3 regions of the Abyssisolibacter sp. ZYX002 genome follow, and region 1 is predicted to be linked to each of the others. Evidence: predicted binding sites of a transcription regulator. Region 1 holds the regulator's gene; each other region holds the start of a gene.
The links. Region 1 encodes Rex, which represses fermentation and respiration genes when NADH is low (regulators of the CRP and FNR family bind a similar motif). Its sites were predicted from a motif close to ATTGTTAANNNNTTAACAAT; they were not measured.

Region 1 (8,173 bases):
GTTCCAGAGTACTTAAGAAAATCTCAAGCTGAAAGAGAATATGAAGAAAAGAACAGGTGATAATATGAGCGACGTGACTATTAGAGAAATGATATTAAGCGATATAGAAGCAGTTTGTGAGATTGAGAATAAGTCATTTACAACACCTTGGTCTAAAAATGCGTTTATAGATGAAATAAAAAATAACAAATTAGCATACTACATAGTAATTAAATCAGGAAAATCAGTAGTAGGATATGCAGGAATGTGGCTCATATTGGACGAAGCACACATAACAAATGTAGCAATACATCCTAACTATAGAGGTAAAGGATTAGCAAATCATTTAATAAATGGTGTTTTAGATAGCTGTAAACAGAAAAAAATACAAAAAGTTACTTTAGAAGTAAGAGAGTATAACAAAACAGCTATATCACTATATAAAAAATTTGGTTTTTATGAGTTTGGAAAAAGAATAGGATATTATACGGATACAAAAGAAGATGCAATAATAATGTGGTTAGATATGGACTGTAATAATATTATTGACTAGAAATATGTAATAATGGTATATTAAAACTATTAGAATACGAGAGGTGATAGTGTGGATGATGAAAAAAACAGGATTCAAATAGAAGAAGATGAACCAGAGGTCATTTTTGACGATATGTATGATGATGATATATTCATAGAAGGTGAAAAACTAAGTCCTTTACAAAAGATTATTAAAGTTTTTACTAATCCAAACAAGGCATTCAGAAACTTAGCAGTACATACAGATTTGATAGTTCCTATGCTTATCGTTTTAATTGGGTTACCAATATTATCATTTTTGCTTCAAAATAAAGAGCAATTCATACAGATGATGATAGACGAATACCAAGCTAATAACATAGTACCGCCAACGGTAGACGCACTTAAAACACAATATTACACTACGAAATTGATGGTTGGATTAGGACCTATTCTTATATGGGTTGTTAAAGGTTTTATAGTTAGTGGATTTGGTCCAATGCTAGGAGGAAAAGAGAGGAAGTTTAAAGATACAATAGCTGTATTAGCGTACTCATACTTGCCCGTATTTGCTGGGCAAATAATAGTATCACTGATCTTATTTACGTCTAATGTTAGTCTAAACTTTAGTCTTGGAGCTCTTTTACCTAGTGCATACGATGGATCATTTCTTGAAGAATTCTTATCACAACTTAACCTATTTACAATTTGGTATCAAGCTTTAGCGATAGTAGGATTTTCTTACTTGTATGATCTTAAGAAAAGAATAGCAGCTATACCAGTACTAGCTACTTGGGGAGTGTGGATACTTATATATGCTGGTGCAAATAACTTAGTCAAAACGGCAATGTAAAAAACAATACTCTGAATAGAAATTCTAATAATAGAAAAAATATACCTATAAAATATTTTAGGAGGTATATTATGGCGAGTAATTCTCAACTAGAAAGAGTAGCACAAAGGTGTAGTAAATTTAATGCTGTTAGAAGCACAGGACTTTCTTCAAGTACAGGAGAAGAAACATCAAGAGTAACATGTAATAACTGTGAACATTTTGTAGATCATAAGTGTAATTTAGATTTAGTAGATGAGATATTAGTAAATATGGATGAAGGTACAGATTAAATCAATTAACAAATTATAAGCTTAAAAGGGGCAAACTCAGACTATGAGAGCCCCTTTTGTAGCACATAAGGTTATTTTTTCTTATGTTCGCCTTTATCCGATAAAAATTTAGTGCTAGTCGGATTTGGTTTATCCTTAATAATGTTGATGAAAGCTTCCTCAGTGCCACTAACAGTACTTAGCATACCATCTGGCATAATATTAGCTTTAGCAATATTATTTAGAACACTCATATACTCACTCCCAAACAAAGGCATATAATTATTTTCTGATAAAATAGAAAAACTATTAATTTAAAATATTCCATAACTGGGTTAGTTCATATCACCTTTACACTAGATACACAAAAGTGTATAATAAATTCTAGTCATAGTTAAGAATATAAATTCTCTAATAGGAGTGATTAAATTGCTAACACTTGCAATAGAAACATCATGCGATGAGACATCAGTAGCAGTTTTAGAAGATGGCAGGAAAATATTGTCAAATATTATAGCATCTCAAATAGATCTACATAAAAAATTTGGTGGAGTAGTGCCAGAAGTTGCATCAAGAAAACACATAGAGCAAATAGATACAGTTTTGCAACAAGCACTAGATGAAGCAAATGTTAAATTTAAAGATATAGATATTGTTGCTACTACATATGGACCAGGTTTAGTTGGGGCACTGTTGGTTGGGCTTTCTAGCGCAAAGGCACTAGCTTATTCATTAGAAAAACCACTAGTAGGTGTTAATCACATAGAAGGACATATATGTGCAAACTATATAGAAAATACACACTTAGAGCCACCATTTCTTTGTTTAGTTGTTTCTGGAGGACATACACACTTAGTACATGTAAAAGATTATACAAAGTACGAATTACTAGGGAGAACTAGAGATGATGCTGCAGGGGAAGCCTTTGATAAAATAGCAAGAGCTATGGGGTTGGGATATCCAGGAGGACCAATCATAGATAGATTGTCAGAGAAAGGTAGCAGTGATGCTATAGATTTTCCTAGAGCATATTTAGAACCAGATAGCTTAGATTTCAGTTTCAGTGGTCTAAAATCTGCAGTACTTAATTACTTAAATAGCAATAAACAGAAAAATAAAGAAATAAAAGTAGAAGATGTAGCAGCAAGTTTTCAAAAAGCCGTAGTTGATGTACTTGTGGATAAGACAATAAAAGCATCAAAGCTTAAGAACTTATCAACAATTGCGCTAGCGGGAGGTGTTGCATCTAATAGTGGATTAAGAAAACAAATGCAGGATAGATGTTTAAGTGAAGGACTAAAGCTAGTATGCCCAAGTAAGATATTGTGTACAGACAATGCAGCAATGATAGGATGTGCGGGATATTATAACTACTTAAATGGAAAGATATCAGATATAAGTCTTAACGGAGTTGCAAATTTAAAAATTGGTCAGTAATTTAATTGTATTAACAAAGTTATGCACAAAGTTATCCACAAAACAGATGGTAACTGTGCATAACTTTATACATTGTAGCAGTAAAATATCAATAATGTTGATAAAATTATGTGATTTTGTTGATAAAACTGTGGATAAATGGTGTATATTGTGGATAAAAATTAACTGCTTAATTCTACCCATTTTTCATACTCTTGTTCAAGGTCAGATTTAATATTTAATAAATCTTTATTTATTTGCGTGCTTTTAACAGGGTCATTATAAATATCTGGACTACATAGCAGATGTTCATATTCACTAATTTTGTTTTCTAGAAGAGCTATATTTTCTTCGAGTTTACTCAGTTGTTGCTTTTTAGCACGCTCTTTTTTCTCGAGTTCTTTTTGTTTTTTCCTATCCAGTTTCATTTGAGTTTTAGTGATACCAGTATTAATCGAATCATCATTGTTACTGCTAAGGAGTTTGCTTTTTTCAATATAGTAATCAAAGTTACCAAGGTATTCAGTTATTTTATCACTATTAAAATATAGTATTTTATCTACAACTTTATTTAAAAAGTATCTATCATGAGATATTACTAATACAGTTCCTTCATATTTTTTTAATGCATCTTCAAGAACTTCTTTGGAGTCAACATCTAAGTGATTTGTAGGCTCATCCATAAGTAGAAAATTCGATTTAGATAGCATTAATTTTAATAAAGCTAATCTTGCTTTCTCACCACCACTAAGAGAGCCAATCTCTTTAAATATATCATCTCCAGTGAAAAGGAACTGCGCTAAAATGCTTCTAATTTGAAAATGATCCATTAGAGGGTGTTCATCCCATATTTCATCTGCAATAGTCTTTTCAGTATTTAGATACTTCTGCTCTTGATCAAAATAACCAATATTAACATTAGCGCCTAAAGTATAATTTCCTGAACTAAGACTTGTAATACCCATTATGATTTTAAAGAGAGTAGATTTACCTATACCGTTAGGACCAATGATACCTACTTTTTCGCCTTTATATATATTAAAGTTTATACTGTCAAATAGCAGTTTACCATCATAATTTTTTTTCAAATCTTCTATGCGTAACACATCATTACCACTTTTCACACTTGGAGTAAACTTAAAAGAAGCTTTTTTTCTTTCGCTAGGATTTTTTAGCTCTTGCATTTTTTTAAGCATTTTTTCTCTACTTTGAGCTTGTCTTATTGCTCTTTTTCCACCCAAAGAAAGATTTTTTATTATTTCTTTTTGTCTATTCATTTCATTCTTTTGTTGTTCGAATTTTTTCTTTTCCAATTCAATTTCTTTTTTCCTTTTATCCATATAAGTGCTGTAGTTTCCGTTGTAGGATTTTAGCTCGGTATTTTCTAATTGAAGTATTCGAGAAACTACATTATCTAAAAAATACCTGTCATGAGAAATAATAATAACAGATCCCTTATAGTCTTTAAGATATTTTTCAAGCCAATCAATCGAATCCAAATCCAGATGATTAGTTGGTTCATCAAGCAAAAGAATATCAGGCTTTTGGAGCAATAATTTTGCGAGATATACTCTAGTTTTTTGTCCTCCACTAAGCTGGTTTATTGGTTTATAAAAATCACTACTATTAAAACCTAAACCAACCAAAACACCTTTAATTTGACTGTCGTATCCATATCCATTACTTTTCTCAAATTCATCAGTGAGCTTAGAGTATTTGTCAAGAAGCTTTTCAAATTCTTTAGAATCGTGATCCTGACTTTTTTCACTTATTTCATTTTCTAGGGATCTAAGTGTTTTCTCAAGTTCAATGACAGGTTTAAATATTTCAAGTAACTCATCATAAATATTCTTAGAACTATCTACGCTAGTGTGTTGCTTCATATAACCTATTTTTGATGTTTTAGATGTATATATTTGACCATCATCACTTGAAATTTTACCAGTCAATATATTAAACAATGTAGATTTACCAGCACCATTAATACCAATAAGGCCAATTTTCTCACCAGCATTAATAGAAAAAGTGACGTTATCTAAAATTTTGTCAGTTACATAAGTTTTGCTTATATTAGTACATGATAATACAATCATGATGTCCTCCTAAAACTAAAGCTTAAAATTCAGTGTTTCAACTTATATAATACATTAATATTAGTGTATTATGCAAATATAGAGCTTAAATTAAACAATTTTTAGTAAGATTATAGAAAAAACAATATATTAGTTGCCTTGAATTTGATTTTTTACTAAAATGTGGAGAGAACGCAATTTGCTTCTACTCTGAAAATAATATTTCATATTAAATTTTAATTTTTTTTAATATTCATATAGAAAACGTATAAGAATTGTATTATAATATGATGTAACTTAGATTATTTGATATTTGTAGATAGAAAGCAATGGACTGGTAACAGTAGTTTACATTGATATAATTTTGACAAGTGAATGATTATTATTTATTCATGCTGATTACATTGATATTATCACGAAACTACAATAAAATAGATAATATGCTTTGTCTAGTCATGAAGAAATATCATCAAAAAGATTGACTAAAACGTAAAGATTGTTTTATAATTAACACAAAAGTGTAAATAATTTAGTAATTTCATGATGATGTTAGTATTTTATTTCCTATTTTATATAAACTATAAAATAAGTGATAAAAGTAGAGAGGGATATTTTATGGCTAAAAACAATAAAGTTTCTATGGCGGTTGTTAGGAGATTACCTAAATATTACAGGTATTTATCAGACTTGAAAGAAAAGGATATTATGAGAATATCTTCTGGAGAGTTGAGTAAACTAACAGGATTTACCGCTTCACAAATTAGGCAAGATTTGAACAATTTTGGAGGTTTTGGACAACAAGGCTATGGATACAACGTAGAAGATCTCCATAGTCAACTTGGTAAAATATTAGGTCTAGATAGGACTTACGAAACTATTTTGATAGGGGCAGGTAACTTAGGTCAAGCAATAGCAAATTACAAAGGGTTTTTATCAGCAGGTTTTAGAGTAACTGCTTTATTTGACAAAAACCCAAAAATGATAGGTCTAAACATTAGAGGGATAAAGATTCATGATATAGATGAACTTGAAAGCTATATCGAAGCTAACAACATTGAAATAGGTATAATATGTACTCCTAAAGAAGGAAGTCAGGAGATAGCAGATATACTGGCAAATAATGGTGTAAAAGGTATTTGGAATTTTGCACCGACTGATTTAAAAGTGCCAGAAGGTGTAGTTATAGAGAATGTTCATTTAAACGAAAGTTTGTTTACACTATCATTTTTGATGAAGAACAGTGACCAAGGAGCTCTTTAAAGCTCCTTTAGGTTGTTTCAAAACTAGTGGATTTTGACTAAAGAAATTCAGTTTGAGACAACCTTTTTATTTAAGGAGGATACAATGAAGGTATTTGCATTAGTTGGTAAGAGTGGCACAGGAAAAAGCTATAAAGCTATGCTGGTGGCAAAAAAACATAACATACAATATATTATAGATGATGGATTATTAATTAAAGGAAATAAAATAATTACAGGTGTATCCGCAAAGAGTGAGAGCACAAAGATAAGTGCAACAAAAAGAGCTGTTTTTTTAGATGAAGACCATAAAGTAAGTGTACTAGATGCGCTGAGAATACAGCATCCAAAGAAACTACTAATATTAGGAACATCAATAAAAATGGTAAATAAAATAGCAGCTGCATTACACTTAGATAAGATAGATGAATTTATAGATATAAACGAAATATCTACAAAAGAAGAATTACAAGCAGCCCATAATTGTAGATTTAAGGAAGGAAAACATGTTATACCAGTGCCAACATTTGAGATAAAAAAAGACTTCTCAGGTTACTTTATAGATAAGTTAAAGATATTTAAGAAAAAAGGTAAAATAAATGAGCAATATATTGAAAAATCAGTAGTTAGGCCAACATATAGCTATTTGGGAAGATACACAATATCACAAAATGTTCTCAAGAATCTTATAAGAATTGCATGCACCAAGGTAGATGAAGTTGACAAATATGGTAATATTAGAGTACTTAGTAAAGCAGGGAGTATAGCAATAAAGCTAGATGTCATACTGTATTATGGAATGAATATATCCGAGATTATAGAAACTTTACAAAAGCAAATTATTAAAGAAATAGAACAAATGACATCATTAAATATATTGTCAGTAGACGTAAACATAAAAAAATTAAATATAAACAAAATAAAATAATTCAGTATTTTGCAAGAAATAAATAAATTCGATTCAGAAATGAAAGAAATACTTCATATGACTAATATTTAACATACTAATAAATATGTTTTTTTAACACTTAATATCTGTTGAAATAGCATATTTTTTGTTTTTTGAAAATGAATGAATTAGATATATAAATAATGATAACGACTTAAACATAATAACACCCTGCAAAAAAATTTTAGCATAAAAATAATGTTAAAAATGATTAATAAAAAAACGTTTACAAAGAAATTAGCCTGTGTTATTATTACAGTGTAAAGAAGGGGTAAAGTTTTTTATAGTAAGGAAAACATTTTCAAAACATAAGGAAGTTAAAAATTTAACAATTTATAGGGAGGTCATTACAATGTCCAACACTTATATTCAAGAAGTATTTGAAAGAGTAAAGCAAAGAAATGCACATGAACCGGAGTTTTTACAAGCTGTAGAAGAAGTTTTAAATTCATTAGGACCAGTTTTAGAAAAACACCCAGAATACGTAGAGGCAAATCTTTTAGACAGATTCTGTGAGCCTGAAAGACAAATAATGTTTAAAGTACCTTGGTATGATGATAATGGTAAACTTCATGTAAACAGAGGATTTAGAGTACAATTTAATGGAGCTATTGGACCTTATAAAGGAGGACTAAGATTCCATCCATCAGTTTACATTGGTATAGTTAAATTTTTAGGATTTGAGCAAATATTAAAGAATGCATTAACAGGACTTCCAATAGGCGGAGGTAAAGGAGGATCTGACTTTGACCCTAGAGGTAGATCAGATGCAGAGATATTAAGATTCTGCCAAAGCTTTATGACAGAGCTTTATAGACACATAGGTCCAGATGTTGACGTTCCAGCAGGAGATATGGGAGTTGGAGCAAGAGAAATAGGATATCTATACGGACAATACAGAA
Region 2 (8,173 bases), on a different contig from region 1:
TGAATTACTTTGTAAAAAATTCATTAAATATGTTACAGAGTAGACAATGGCAGATTATAGTTTATAATTATCAATGAGTAAATAATAGAAATTGGAAGATGTTTTAAATTATAAATTTGAGAAATTAAGTTTTTTGTTTTTTAAACTAATTATTAGTTAGATATTTTTAATGAAGAGATAATTTAAATAGTTGTTTTATAATTGATAAAATAATTAATAGAAACACTATATAATAGGTAGATACTCATAAATGTATATAAAACATAATATATGTTAAGAAAATAACAAATTAGTAAAATAAATTTCATAAATTATAATAAATTCGCTTTACATTCAATCGTAATTATAATATAATCATGATTAAATTTAACAAATATAGAATATTACTTTGTGAAAACATTTATAATCTAAAAAAACAAATACTTAATTTGTTATCAAAAAATACAAAAAATCAATACTAAAAAACTTATAAATTCACAATTTTAACAGTTTGAATAAAAATTTCTCGAATAATGTCTTGTATACAGTATAATAGCGCATAAATCATTGACAAATTTTAAACATAGCAGTTATAATGAACCTAGTAATAAAACTATATTAAATTGACATATATTTATCAATAGGTAGATTATATAAAGCACTATAAAATAGGTAAATATAAATTTGTCAAGATCTAGATAATTGAACCTAGATAATAAAAGATTTTGGAAGTTAATTTAGTAGTAAAAGTAGTTAATTATAAATATATATATAAAATTATCTATTTTATCTTCTAAATAACCTTTTTAAATGATAATGCTTAGTTTCATTTCTTGGGACTAAGTATTATTAGCGTAATAAGGTGAAATATTTAGAAAATTAAGAAAATTAATTAGGGGGGTTTACAATGTCTTTTGAATTTAACTGGAAAGAAAATGAAGCTAAAATTAACGAGCTAAGACAATTTATTGACGAAAAGAAATTGACAAAAGGAGCTTTAATGCCAGTAATGCATAAAGCACAAGTTATTTTTGGATATCTACCAATAGAAGTTCAAAAAATAATTTCGGAAGAATTGAATGTGCCATTGTCCGAGATATATGGTGTTGCTACATTCTATTCACAATTTACATTAATACCAAGTGGTGAATATACTATCGGTGTTTGTTTAGGTACAGCGTGTTATGTTAAGGGAGCGCAAGATATAATCGACAAAATTAAAAAAGAACTTAACATTGAAGTAGGACAAACAACTCCAGACAAGAAGTTTTCACTACAAGCTACTAGATGTATAGGAGCCTGTGGTTTAGCTCCAGTTTTAACTGTCAACGAAGATGTTTACGGAAAACTTGTAGTACAGGATGTTACAGGTATAATAAAAAAATACATGAATAAATAATAGATAAATACTAGTTAATTAATAATGGAGGTGTAAAATAATGAAATCTCTTGAAGAATTAAAGAAAATTAGAGAAGAAGCTAAAAAGAAGATTCAACTTAGACAAGATAGTAACGGAACTAGAATAATAGTAGGTATGGCAACTTGTGGTATATCAGCTGGAGCAAGACCTGTTCTAACTGCATTACTAGAAGAAGTAAATAAAAGAAATTTAAACGATGTTGTAGTAAATCAAACAGGCTGTATTGGCGTTTGTCGTTTAGAACCAATAGTAGAAGTATTTAAACCAGGTGAAGAGAAAGTTACCTATGTACACATGGATGCAGAAAAAGCGAAAAGGGTTATAGCTGAACATATTGTAAACGGCAACGTTGTAACAGAGTATACTGTAGGAGCATATGAAAAGTAGTTAAATAAAAATAAACAACTCTAATTCTAAAGGGGGTAGAAAGATGGATTTTTACAGATCACATGTATTAATTTGTGGAGGTACAGGATGTACATCTTCAAAATCTGATAAAATAGAAGAGAAAATGAAAGAAAAAATCCAAGAAGCTGGATTGGATAAGGAAATAATGGTTGTTAGAACAGGATGTTTTGGACTATGTGAGGCAGGTCCTATAATCGTTGTCTATCCTGAAGGAGCATTTTACAGCCATATCAAGTTAGAAGACGTTGATACTATAGTAGAAGAACACTTATTAAAAGGTAGAATAGTTAAAGATCTTCTTTATAAAGGAGCTCAGGAAGAAGACATAATTAAGTCAGTTAATGAAGTAAACTTCTATAAGAAACAAACTAGAGTTGCGCTTAAAAACTGTGGAGTTATAGATCCAGAAGATATAAATGAGTATATAGCAGTTGATGGATATATGGCTCTAGGTAAAGTCTTAACTGAAATGAAACCTTTAGAGGTTATAGATGTAATAAAAGATTCAGGATTAAGAGGAAGAGGTGGTGGAGGATTCCCTACAGGTTTAAAATGGGGATTCTGTGCTAGTGCAAAAGGAGACCAAAAGTATGTAATATGTAATGCGGATGAAGGAGACCCAGGTGCTTTTATGGATAGAAGTATACTTGAAGGAGATCCGCATGCTGTTTTAGAGGCGATGGCAATAGCAGGTTATGCAATAGGTGCAGATCAAGGATTTATATATGTAAGAGCTGAATATCCTATAGCTGTAGAAAGATTAGAAATAGCAATTGAGCAAGCTAAAGAGAAAGGACTTTTAGGAGAAAATATCTTTAGTAGTGGATTTAACTTTGATATAGAAATAAGACTTGGAGCTGGAGCTTTTGTTTGTGGAGAGGAGACGGCGTTAATTGCTTCTATAGAAGGTGAAAGAGGAATGTCTAGAAATAAGCCACCATATCCTGCTAACAAAGGTCTATGGGGCAAACCAACATTAATCAACAATGTTGAGACTTATGCAAATATACCAAGTATCATTAATAATGGTGCAAAGTGGTTTAGAAGTATAGGAACTGAAAAATCACCAGGAACAAAAGTATTCGCATTGGGTGGAAAAATAAATAATACAGGTTTAGTTGAGATACCTATGGGAACAACTCTAAGAGAAGTAATATATGATATCGGTGGAGGTATCCCAAACGGTAAAAAGTTTAAGGCTGTTCAAACAGGTGGACCATCAGGTGGATGTATCCCTGCTGAGTATTTAGATACTCCAATAGATTATGACTCGTTAACAGCTTTAGGATCTATGATGGGTTCTGGTGGAATGATTGTTATGGATGAAGATAACTGTATGGTAGATATAGCTAGATTCTTTTTGGATTTCACAGTTGAAGAGTCATGTGGAAAGTGTACACCATGTAGAATAGGTACCAAGAGAATGTTAGAGTTATTAGAGAAAATAACTAGTGGAAATGGAGAGCTAGAAGATATCGATAAGCTAGAGAAGTTATCAGATAGTATTAAAGCTTCAGCATTATGTGGGTTAGGCCAAACAGCTCCTAATCCAGTAATATCAACATTACAGTATTTTAGACACGAGTATGAAGCACACGTATTAGATAAAAAATGTCCAGCAGGAAACTGTAAAGATTTATTAGCATATAGCATAATAGAAGATGCTTGTAAAGGATGTACATTGTGTGCTAGAGCTTGTCCTGTTGATGCAATTGAAGGAGAGACTAAAAAGCCTCATAGTATTGATCAAGAGAAATGTATAAAATGTGGTGCATGTATGGAGAAATGTCCGTTTAATGCAATTAAATTAGGATAATTAAATATAAAAATAATAAAAGTAAGGGGTGTATATGATGGGTATGGTTACCATTACTATAGATAATAAATCAATTCAAGTTCCAGAAGAATATACTATACTTGAAGCAGCAAATAGTGCTGGAATTAAAATACCGACTCTTTGTTATTTAAAAGATGTAAACCAGACAGGAGCCTGTAGAATGTGCCTAGTAGATGTAGAAGGAGCTAGGGTTTTACAAGCATCATGTGTTGCCAAAGTTGGTGAAGGTATGGTTATTAGAACAAATACCAAGAAAATCAGAGAGGCAAGAAAGACAAACTTAGAATTACTTTTATCAAATCATGATAGAGAATGTCTAACTTGTAGTAGAAACCATAACTGTGAGTTACAAACACTTTGTGAAGAGTTAGGTGTAACAGATATAGAGTTTAAAGGTGAAAAAACTATAAGACCAGTAGATACATCATCACCTTCAATAGTAAGGGATCCAAATAAATGTATCTTGTGTGGTAGATGTGTAAGTGTATGTAATGATGTTCAAAAAATAGGGGTACTAAACTATGCAAATAGAGGCTTTGAGTCTACTGTATCACCAGCTTTTGATAAAGAAATAGGAGATACTCCATGTATAAATTGCGGACAATGTATAGTGTCATGTCCAGTAGGAGCATTAAGAGAAAAAACTGAGATAGATTATGTATGGGATGCTATAGAAGATAAAGATATACATGTAGTAGTTCAAACAGCACCAGCGGTTAGAGCAGCACTTGGAGAAGAGTTTGGGTTAGCAATGGGTACGTCAGTAACTGGTAGAATGGCAGCTGCCCTTAGAAGACTTGGATTTGATAAAGTATTTGATACAGATTTTGCAGCTGACTTAACAATAATGGAAGAAGGAACAGAATTACTTGGTAGAATAAAAAATGGTGGCAAATTACCGATGATTACATCATGTTCACCAGGTTGGATAAAATACTGTGAGCATTATTATCCAGAGTTCCTAGACAATTTATCAACATGTAAATCTCCACATGAAATGTTAGGAGCAGTAGTTAAATCTTACTATGCTGAGAAAAACAATATAGATCCATCTAAGATATATGTAGTTTCAATAATGCCTTGTACAGCTAAAAAATTCGAAGCAAAAAGAGAAGAATTAGCTTGTAATGGACATCAAGATGTTGATGCAGTATTGACAACTAGAGAGTTCGCTAAGATGATAAAACAAGCAGGTTTAGATTTTGTAAATCTACCAGATGAAGACTTTGATTCAATATTAGGTGAATCATCAGGAGCAGGAGTAATATTTGGTGCTACAGGTGGAGTTATGGAGGCTGCGTTAAGAACAGTGTACGAAGTATTAACAAACGAAGAATTAAAAGAAATAAACTTCACACAGGTAAGAGGAACAGAAGGAATAAAAGAAGCTACAATTAAAATTGGCGACTTAGATGTAAATATTGCAGTAGCACATAGTACAGGTTGTGCAAGTGAATTATTAGAAAAAGTTAAATCTGGCGAAAAGCAATATCACTTTATTGAAGTAATGGGTTGTTCTGGCGGTTGTGTAAATGGTGGTGGACAACCACATGTTAGTTCTAAAGTTAAAATGAATGTAGACGTTAGAAGAGAAAGAGCAAAAGCGTTATATAATGAAGATGAGGCAAAAGTAATAAGAAAATCTCATAAAAACCCAATGATTAAGAAAATATACGATGAGTATTTTGAAAAGCCAAATAGTCATAAAGCGCATGATTTACTTCATACTCATTATGTAAAAAGAGATATATATCCACTGTAGAATATATTAAAATTATAAGGTTATTAATCCCCTTTGTGTAGAACCTATAAGATAGTAGGTCTTTGTAAAAGGGGATTATTTGTGTTAACTATAAAAGAAGCAGAGATAAAAGGAAAATTTACAATGAAATATTTATTAAATAATTTAAAAGATTCTGATATCATATAATTGTAATTAACTATATCAAATGAGCTGTTTTAATTAATACACAATAGAAAGGAATTAAATAACAATATGAAAGTAAAATTAGAAGTGTTAGAAAGTAAATGTAGGTCAGGCTATCATAAAAAAGGAGATACATTTATAGTAGAAGATTTATGCCCACCTATATGTCATGAATTATGGCAATGTATTTATCCAAATGTATATACACTATTAAATGGAGGTAATCTAGATTTTGGATCTAAGAAATGTAAAATGTTTAGGTTTAGATGTCCAGACAATGGAAGAGTGTTAATAAAAGGTGAAATTTACGACGAATAGATGGTATGTATTAACAAACTTTAATAAAAAAATATCAATAATAACCACCTAAAAACTTACCATAAATTAAATATATGTGATTATATAGACATATTGAGATATTAGCATCTTATTATGTGTATTAAAATGATTGTAATTAGCAACTTATAATGTTATAATTTTAACATGGTGTATACAGTATATTATATCCTCTAAATTTATTCAAATGTATCAAGTAGAACCTGTACCAGTATCAGAGCATCATGACACCGAATAAACTGATAATCATTAAAAGGAGGTAGCATAGTGATAAATTTAGAAATCAATGGGAAATCAGTACAGGCGAAAAAAGGAGAAACTATACTTCAAATATGCAGAAGATTAAATATCAAAATTCCGACACTTTGCCATGATGACAGATTAGAACCACATTCCGCCTGTAGACTTTGCGTAGTTGAGATAGAAGGTATGCAAACGTTATCAACATCATGCTCTACTATAGCCATAGAAGGAATGGTGATACAGACCCATAGCCAAAAGGTAATGGATGCAAGACGTGATATATTAGATATGATTTTATCAAATCATCCAGAAGACTGCTTAACATGTAAAAAATCAGGGGAATGTAAGTTGCAGCAATACTGCTATGAATATGATGTACATAGGACGTCTTATTATGGAGAAAGAAAAGAATTTGAATTAGATGATAGCAATCCATTTTTCACTATAGAGCTTAATAAATGTATCGAATGTGGCAAATGTGTTAGGGTATGCAATGAATTACAACATACTAGAGCTATATCATTTAGTGAAAGAGGATTCAAAACACATGTAAGTGCGCCTTTTGAAGACGACATCAACAATTCAACATGTGTATCATGTGGAAATTGTGTATCAATTTGTCCTGTAGGTGCTTTACTACCTAAGTCAAAAGAAAAATTTAGATTGTGGGAGGTAAAAAAAGTCAAAACTACATGTTCTTATTGTGGAGTAGGTTGTCAGATGGAGCTATTAGTAAAAGAAGAAAAAGTAGTTGGAGTTAATCCAATAAAAGGACACTCAAATGATGGACTTTTATGTGTTAAAGGTAAGTTTGGGTATAAGTTTATTAATCATGACGATAGATTACAAAGACCACTTATACGTAAAGAAGGTAAATTAATCGAGGCAGAGTGGGAAGAAGCATACGCTACGATAGCAAAAAATATTAATATAATAAGAAAAAAACATGGGTCAAAAGTTATAGCAGGTTTAAGTAGCGCAAGGTGTACTAATGAAGAAAATTATTTATTCCAAAAACTTTTCAGAGGAGTATTGAAAACAAATAATATTGATCATTGTGCAAGGCTCTGACATTCATCAACAGTTGCAGGTCTTGCAACAACTTTAGGTAGTGGAGCAATGACAAACAGTATAGGTGAAATTATAAATAATGAAGCTATTTTTGTTATAGGCTCAAATACAACAGAAAATCACCCAGTAATTGGCTCAAAAATACTCCAAGCAAAGGAGCGAGGTTCAAAATTAATAGTAGCAGATCCTAGAAAAATAGATTTAGCTAAAGATGCTGATGTATTTTTACAAATCAAGCCAGGAACTAATATAGCTCTTTTGAATTCCATGATGTATGTCATAATTACAGAGGAACTAGAAGATAAACACTACATAAAAAAGAAGACCGAGGGATACGCAAAATTAGTAGACTTAGTTAAAAACTATACTCCAGAAAAAGTAGCCAAAATTTGTGAGATAGATGCTAATGATATAAAAAGAGCTGCTAGAATTTATGCCCAGGCTAATAATGCGGGAATATATTACGCAATGGGAATAACGCAACATAAAACAGGGACACATACAGTAATGAGTGTTTCAAATTTAGCATTACTATGTGGAAACGTTGGTATAGAATCGGCTGGAGTTAATCCATTAAGAGGGCAGAATAATGTTCAAGGGGCATGTGATATGGGAGCCTTACCAAATAATTTCCCGGGCTATCAAAAGGTTGATGATGAAAAGGTAATAGAAAAATTCAAAAAAGCATGGCAAGTAGATGATATGTCAAATGACATAGGTTACACCATACCAGAAATCATGGATGGCGCAGTAGATGGAAATATAAAGGCACTATATATTATGGGAGAAAACCCTATTGTATCCGACCCAGATACAAAACATGTCAGAAAAGCATTAGAAAACATAGAGTTTTTAATAGTACAAGATATATTTTTAACAGAAACAGCAATGTTTGCTGATGTTGTGCTCCCGGCAAGTTCATTTGCTGAAAAAGATGGAACATTTACAAAT
Region 3 (8,173 bases), on a different contig from region 1:
TAGAGGAATTTTTTCATCGTGTCCTCTCATATGGAAATTTCCTGCTCTCATTTGACAAAAAACATACTCTGTTCCTATATAAGCTTCATCTTCATTATCAGTAAATAACAGCTCCACGTCTGGGCAGTGTTTCTCCATAGCTAATCTTATATAATCTTCTTGAGCTTCTATTCGTTTTTTATCTATATCGAAAAATATTAATTTTTTTAATGGGAAATTCTCTTTATAGTTAATCAAACTTCCTACTAACGCTGGGGTTCTTGTACTTCCACAGCCAACTATAGTTACTACTAGTTTTTTTCTGTTCATAATATTACTCCTTTTCATACATACTTATATACATAATTAATAGTTGAGCCACAGCATGTAATCCTAATCGAGGAATTAAGTCGTTATGTTTTGTCTCAATTTCATCAGCAAAACAAAACATCTTATAATTCGCTATTTTTTGTAAAGAGTTATTAGAAAATGAGGTTAATGCAATCACATCAATTCCTTTAGCTCTTGCAATATTTGCAACATTTTTTATTATTTCTGTTTCACCTGATAATGATATTAGTACTAATGCCTCATTTTCTGTTAACCTTTCACCTATGACATCTATTAAATTTATATCTTCAATAAATATTGATTTTAATTTTAAGATAGATAATCTAGAATTTAGCATAGTACCAACATGCCTAGAAGCACCTCTTGCAACAATATAAATAGTCTTTGCATTGATTATTTTCTCAGCAACAACTTTTATATTTTCTTCACTCTGTAATGCCAGTGTTTTGTTTAATTCATCTTGCAAATTTCGAGTCATATCTTGATAAGATAGTCTTTCGATTTTAGCTTCTTGGCTAGTTACAAATTCTTTAAGATAATATCTAAGTTCTGAAAAACCCTCAAATCCTAGTTTCTTAGAAAAGTTTATAATCGACGTCTTTGAAATAAAAACTTTAGCTGCTAGTTCATTTGCTGTCAAATGAACTACTTTTTTGGGATTATTCATTATATATTCAACTATTCTCTTTTCGTTAATTGTTAATGAATCATAATTTTCTACTAGCCTTTTTAAATTCATATATTATCTCCTTAAAATTATTTATAGTTGATCATCAACTGCATTCTTAACAAATTCTACATGTGGTCCAAAAACAACGTGAATATGCTTCTTTGATGGTAAGAATATTCCTGATGTTCCTGACTCCATTAATTTATCTTTATTTATCTTTCTAACATCATTTAAATCTATTCTCAATCTTGTTATACAGTTATCAACATTAAGTATATTGTCTTTTCCACCCAGCCCTTCTATAACTATCTTAGCAATCTCTGCGTATTTTTTCTCTTTGAGTAGACTGTTATTAGCCATCTCTTCATCTTCTCGACCCGGTGTAGATATGTTAAACTTCTTAATTGCCCAAGTAAATACAAAATAGTAGATTGCAAACATTATTGCCCCAACTATTAGTATGTTGTACCATCTAGTGTTTTCATACATTAAACCAAAAATACCAAAATCAAATATTGTACCTCTTATATATCCTACTGCTGTATGCAATAGATACAATGATACACCTGTGATACCTACCATTACCGCATGGAATCCAAACAATAGTGGAGCTACAAATAAGAAAGAAAACTCCATTGGCTCAGTAACATTTCCTAAAACAGCGGTAAGTACCATTGTTAATATCATACCTTTGACTAATTTCTTATTCTTAGATTTTGCAGTCTTGTACATTGCTAAACCTATAGCTGGTAATATAAACATAGTTGTTACCATTTGTACTTGTGCTTCAAATCTAGTTAACTCAGGCAACATCTCCCACGCCTTTGTTCCTGGCCCTGCTTCAAATAATACATGATTAAGCGTTGGTATTACTCCTACAAAAGTCTTATCTCCTATAATATATGTTCCTCCTGCTGGTGTAAATCTTACCAATGCATTCCAAACATGATGTAATCCAAATGGTATCAATAGTCTATTCATTGTATGGAATAAGAACGTTCCAAAGTGTGAATTTAATAGTATCTTTGAAAGATGCATTAAACCAGACGTTAAAAATTGCCATAAAAACGGAATTATAATACCTGTTACCATTGATAAACCTACTGAAATAGTCGGTACTGATTTCTTACCTCCAAAGAAAGCAAATGCTACGGGTAATTCAAGGTTGTAGAAACGATCAGCTGCTTTAGCTGCTATTAATCCACAGATAATACCCCCAAGAGCATCTAAACGCAATGTTTGTATTCCTAATATCATCGCTTGTCCATGTTGATCCATTACTGAAGGATCCACTATATTTCCTGTGACATTTAACCAAATATTAATTGTAATATTTAGAACTAAGTATGATATAACTGAGGAAAACACTGCTATACCTTTTTCCTTTTTCGCCATTCCATAGGCTACACCCATTGCAAATAATAATGGGATATTTGCGAAAACGATTCCAGCAACTTGTCGTAAACTCTTTAAAAGTGTGTTTATAACAGGATTACCCAAAAACGGTACTTTAGCTATCATATAACTTTGCACAAGAGCTCCACAAAGTCCCAATATCATACCCATAGGCGCCATAACAGCTATAGGTAATAACAACGATCTACCAAAGCGTTGAATTTCATTATTAAATTTTTTCATTTTTCCCATACCGTCACCTCTTATTTAAGTATTATTCCATAATATAATTTAGAACTTTTATGTACTAGCACATTAGTATCATATCACAACAATAATTTTAAACAAGCTTATCACATCATTTAAGACCACAAGCAATCTATTTTGTACTTGGTAATTTATTGTGACCAAAGTAACTATTAATCTTAAGATGATAAAACCCTAAAAATATAAAATACTAATATTTTCATAATTATGAAATTCTACACTTTGATTTTTGTAACATTGTTGTGTTAAACTAGACTCGACGGGGATTGCAATATAATAAATACTCAAAGGGGTGCATAAAGATGCTTTTACATCCAAACAACATATCTGCATACAAGATTATGTCTAAGGATTTTATAAAGATTCATGAAGATACATGGTCAAATGATATAAAAGATATCTTAACTCAAAACATTGATAAAGAAGTTCTTGTACTTGATGATAATAATAACCTCATAGATATACTGACTATGAAGGATTTTAATATCCTTAATAATAAAAATGTTAGCTATAAAAGCATAAAAAAAAGTAGAAAAATCATCAGCGTAACACCTAATCATACATTATTAGAATGTAGAGATATAATGCTAAACGAAAATATTGGACATTTACCTGTATTAGAAAACAATCAAATCGTGGGGGTTATTAGACAAGGACATATAAGAGACTTTTTATATATGGGTATTGAAAGAACCCATGCTATTTTAAAGTATATACTAACCAATATACAGGAAGCAATCTGTGCAATAGACGATAAAGGTGTAGTCATACTTTGGAACAAAAAATCCGAAAAACTGTATGGAATTAGTGCATCTGAAATAATGGGTAAATATCTAAAAGACTATTTTCCAAACGCTATAGATGTTAAGTTACTAGAAACTAAAAAAACTATTCGCAACGTATATCATTCTCCTAGAGAAGACTACCATATAATCATAAGTGCTTCTCCTATAATGGTAAACGGAAAATTTGCTGGTATAGTTAGTACTGATAAAGATATAACTGAAATTAAAAAAATGCAAACTGAGCTTGAGGAAGCTAATGATTTACTAGAATTTTTACAAAGAGAAGTTGATAAGTATTCAAATACTAATTTTGGTGAAGTAATAGGTACAAGTAAATCTATACAAGAAAAAATACAATTATCCAAGCAGGTTGCAAAGACAAATGCTTCTATACTTATAATTGGTGAAAGTGGTACTGGTAAAGAAGTATTTGCTAAAGCTATTCATGATTATAGCGGGGTTAAAGGATATTTTGTTCCTGTTAATTGCGGTGCCATACCAACTGAATTATTTGAAAGTGAATTTTTTGGATATGAAGAAGGTGCCTTTACTGGAGCAAAAAAAAGTGGTAAAAAGGGATTATTTGAGCTAGCTAACAACGGAACTATATTTTTAGATGAAATAGGTGATCTACCACTATTCATGCAAGCTAAACTTCTAAGGGTTTTACAAGAAAAAGAAATTAAAAGAGTTGGCTCAGAAAAAATAACTAAAGTTAACGTCAGAGTTATATCTGCAACAAATAAGAATCTTAAAGAAATGGTTGAAAAAGGTGAGTTCAGAGAAGATTTATATTACAGGATAAACATTATTGAAATGGAACTACCTCCTTTAAGAAATCGTAAAGAAGACATAGTTTTGTTACTCAATCATTTCCTCAAAAAAACAGCTAGTGAAAATAACATTATGTTACCTCATATAGACAATGATGTGATAGATTTACTTGAAAAATACAACTGGGACGGTAACATAAGAGAACTAAAAAACACAGTTGAACATATGGTTGTTCTTTGCAGAGATAACACTCTTACTAAAGAACTATTACCACACTATATCAAAGAACAATTAACAAACAAAAAGAAAATAGATATGCAGTACAATACACTTGATTTAAGAGAAGCTGTTGAAAATCTTGAAATAACACTCATTAAAGAAGCATTAAAAAAATCAGGTGGTAGTAAAACTAAAGCAGCTAAGTTGCTTAATATACCAAGAACTACATTGCACTCAAAAATCATTCAATATAACGGTGTCGATATTTAGACTATGACTAAATATAGTCATATTGTTGATTGTTAAGTTAATAACAAAAAAACAGTAATATTATGCTGTTGTTTGTGACGATATTTAGTCACTATAAATGTTTATATTTTACATGCATAAGCCAAAAACGAGCATTTCACTTCTTCTTAGCTCACCTTTTTATTTTGGCATCTTCCTTGCATAATATATAATTGAAAAATATGCGAGGGGGTGAGATATTGATAATTTCTATACTATTAAAACAACATGTAGGCGTAGCATGTGAGCCTATCGTTATGGAAAAACAAATCGTAAAAAAAGGTGAACTTATAGCTAAACCTACGGGACTAGGAGCTAATATCCATTCAAGCGTATCTGGTATTGTTCAAAAAATCGAAAATGATGTTATAGTTATTGATGCTTTTGATGAGCAACCAGAAGAATATGAAAAAATTAAGGCTTCAGACGATTATTTAGAGTTAATAAAAGAAGCTGGAGTTGTAGGCGCTGGAGGTGCTGGCTTCCCCACTCATACAAAACTAAACACCAATCTTGAAGGTGGTTATGTATTAGCAAATCTAGCAGAGTGTGAACCTCTGTTAAATCATAACACACAGATGTCAACTATTAATCCAGATTATATAGTTAAAGGTGTTAAATATATTATGGAAATTACGAATGCTTCAAAAGGTTACATCGCAATAAAGCCTATTTATAAACTAGCTATAGACGCTTTAATAAAAGCTTGTGAAAAAGAAAGCAATATTGAGGTTAAACTATTACCTAACATGTATCCTGCTGGAGATGAAAGAGTTATCGTTAGAGAGATTCTTGGCATAACTCTAAAACCGGGTCAGCTTCCTCTTGAAGCTAATGCTATCGTGTCTAATGCTGAAACGCTTAAAAACATCGTTTTGGCAATTGAGGAAAGAAAGCCTGTTATAAGCAAAGATATAACTGTCTGTGGAAGAGTCAAAAACGCTAAAGGTGGAAAAACATTCTTTGACGTTCCAATTGGTACACCTGCAGGGTATTTGATAGATAAATGCGGTGGATATATAAAACCATATGGAGAACTAGTAATGGGAGGTCCTTTTACAGGAAATCATTGTACTGAACAGTCCCCTATTTCTAAGACATCTGGAGGAATATTGGTAAGTATGCCACTGCCTAAAGAAGTGCGAAAGATTGGCGTTATCGCTTGTGAATGTGGCGCTAATGAAGATAGATTAGAAGAAATAGCTAAGCAAATGGGTACTGAGGTTGTTGCATCAAAAAAATGCAAAAGAATGATAGAAGTTAACGGAAGATATAGATGTGAAAAACCAGGTGTATGTCCTGGACAAGCTGAGACTGTCTTATATCTTAAGAAACAAGGTGCAGAGGCAATCATTGCTGGTACTTGTGAAGGCTGAACTGACACAGTTATGAAAATAGCTCCTAGGTTAGGAGTTCCAGTTTATCATAGTACAGACCATATTTTAAGAGCAAGTGGTCACAAGCTTTACAGAAGAAAAAAAAGCTAATATTTAATGAAGGAGTGAATTTTATGTCTATCACTAAAGAAACAGCAATGGAGCATTTAAATGACAATGCTGTTACGTGTTGTAGATTTGAAGAAGGAACAGTAATCGATGAGTCTTGTTTAGAGGACCCTAATATCGTTCCTGATTTAGAGGTATCTGGTTTATTAACGATACCAGATAATTGTTTAAAAATTAAAGAGGTTTTAGGCGCTACTCTTACTAGTACTGTTGAAGCATTAACTCCTCTTACTGCTGATGTACTCAGTGGAGTTAAGAAATCTGACTCTGATGATGTAAAGAAGCAAGAGCCATCAAAAGATATCGCTACTGCTACTCCATCTGTGGACGGCACTGTAGCATATTCTAATAACACTGGTAATCAAATGGTTAAAATCCATATTGGAGAAGGTAAAAATATCAACTTAGAAATACCACTTACTATGACAGGTATGAATACTAACACCGCTGTTAATGAATCTCCTGTTAATGTGGTTGAAAAATCAACGCAAGAACCTACTTGTAAAGAAAAAATAGTTAGAAATCTAGTAAGAAAGTATTTCAAAATAGATGAAGTAAAATTTGGAGAAACAACTGAAATAAAAGGAACAACTCTTTACTTAAGAGAAGGCATTTGCGCTGACGCTATAGAGTCTGAAGAATTAGTTATTGATATGAAACTAGATATAATTACTACAGATAAATACGGTGAATATAGTGATACTATAATGGATGTTCAACCAATTGCTACTAAAGAAGAAGGTGAACTTGGTGAAGGAATCACTAGAATAGCAGATGGCGTTATAATGATGGTTACTGGAACAGACGAAGATGGCGTTCAAATAGGTGAATTTGGTTCATCTGAAGGTATCTTAGAAAGAAACATCATGTGGGGTAGACCTGGTTCTCCTGACAGAGGAGAAATATTTATAAAAACTAATGTTACAGTTAAAGCTGGAACAGGAATGGAAAGACCTGGTCCAATGTCAGCTCATAGAGCAACTGATATCATTACACAAGAGATCAGAGAAGCTCTTAAGAAATTAGGTGACGAACTAGTTATTAACACAGAAGAGTTTGTTCAAAAAAGACGTATAGGTAAGAAAAAAGTAGTTGTTATTAAGGAGATAATGGGTCAAGGAGCTATGCATGATAACTACTTAATGCCTGTAGAACCTGTAGGTACTTTAGGTGCTAAAGCTAATGTTGATTTGGGTAATGTTCCTGTAATGGTTTCCCCTCTTCAAATACTTGATGGTTATGTTCATGCATTAACATGTATTGGCCCTGCTTCTAAAGAAACATCTAGACATTACTTTAGAGAGCCATTAGTACTTGAAGCTATGAATGATGAAGAAATAGATTTAGTTGGTGTTATACTAGTAGGTTCACCTCAGGTTAACTCTGAAAAATTCTATGTATCTAAAGTTTTAGGTATGACAGTGGAAGCATTAGACTTAGATGGAGCTATCATAACTACTGAAGGATTTGGTAACAATCACGTTGATTTTGCTAGTCATATTGAACAAATAGGTAAAAGAGGAATCGCTGTCGTAGGTATGACATACTCAGCTATTCAAGGGCAATTAGTTGTTGGTAATAAATACATGGATGCTATGGTTGACCTTAATAAATCAAAACAAGGTATTGAAAACGAAATACTTGAAAATAACTGTATCACATATGAAGATGCTCTTAGAGCAATGTGCATGTTAAAGGTTAAAATGGCTGGTGGAAAACTAAAAGATCCTGAAAGAGCATGGAATCCAAATGTAAAACTAAACAACATTGATGTCATTGAAAAAGCAACTGGAAAGAAAATAGAACTTGCTCCAAATGAAACTACTCTAGAAAAGAGTAAGAAAAGAAGAGAAATCTACGAGGTAGATGAAAACTAATAAGTTATAAAGAGTGGAGGTAAATAGATGGATAAGCTAAAGTATGTTTCCACTGAAAGATAT

Region 2: a site for Rex is predicted at 6,039-6,058, ahead of fdhF (formate dehydrogenase subunit alpha). Genes of this name have one in related genera too.
Region 3: a site for Rex is predicted at 4,739-4,758, ahead of prdC (proline reductase-associated electron transfer protein PrdC). Genes of this name have one in related genera too.

Annotation. Positions count from the first base shown of each region.
Region 1 covers NZ_JARMXH010000010.1:26,085-34,257, reverse strand. The annotation lists gene tsaB (tRNA (adenosine(37)-N6)-threonylcarbamoyltransferase complex dimerization subunit type 1 TsaB) at 1-60, shown strand, start outside; gene rimI (ribosomal protein S18-alanine N-acetyltransferase) at 41-532, shown strand; gene P3X86_RS18880 (Yip1 family protein) at 584-1,345, shown strand; gene P3X86_RS18875 (hypothetical protein) at 1,417-1,617, shown strand; gene P3X86_RS18870 (hypothetical protein) at 1,689-1,850, opposite strand; gene tsaD (tRNA (adenosine(37)-N6)-threonylcarbamoyltransferase complex transferase subunit TsaD) at 2,017-3,033, shown strand; gene P3X86_RS18860 (ABC-F family ATP-binding cassette domain-containing protein) at 3,195-5,105, opposite strand; gene P3X86_RS18855 (redox-sensing transcriptional repressor Rex) at 5,700-6,344, shown strand; gene P3X86_RS18850 (Asp23/Gls24 family envelope stress response protein) at 6,429-7,250, shown strand; gene gdhA (NADP-specific glutamate dehydrogenase) at 7,624-8,173, shown strand, end outside.
Region 2 covers NZ_JARMXH010000014.1:21,501-29,673, forward strand. The annotation lists gene P3X86_RS20340 (NADH-quinone oxidoreductase subunit NuoE family protein) at 887-1,378, shown strand; gene P3X86_RS20345 ((2Fe-2S) ferredoxin domain-containing protein) at 1,419-1,787, shown strand; gene nuoF (NADH-quinone oxidoreductase subunit NuoF) at 1,831-3,624, shown strand; gene P3X86_RS20355 (NADH-dependent [FeFe] hydrogenase, group A6) at 3,662-5,407, shown strand; gene P3X86_RS20360 (TIGR04076 family protein) at 5,642-5,890, shown strand; gene fdhF (formate dehydrogenase subunit alpha) at 6,176-8,173, shown strand, end outside.
Region 3 covers NZ_JARMXH010000002.1:265,760-273,932, forward strand. The annotation lists gene P3X86_RS07240 (family 4 glycosyl hydrolase) at 1-309, opposite strand, end outside; gene P3X86_RS07245 (MurR/RpiR family transcriptional regulator) at 314-1,069, opposite strand; gene P3X86_RS07250 (PTS transporter subunit EIIC) at 1,091-2,647, opposite strand; gene prdR (sigma-54 dependent transcriptional regulator PrdR) at 2,965-4,710, shown strand; gene prdC (proline reductase-associated electron transfer protein PrdC) at 4,911-6,215, shown strand; gene prdA (D-proline reductase (dithiol) proprotein PrdA) at 6,239-8,110, shown strand; gene P3X86_RS07270 (CBO2463/CBO2479 domain-containing protein) at 8,138-8,173, shown strand, end outside.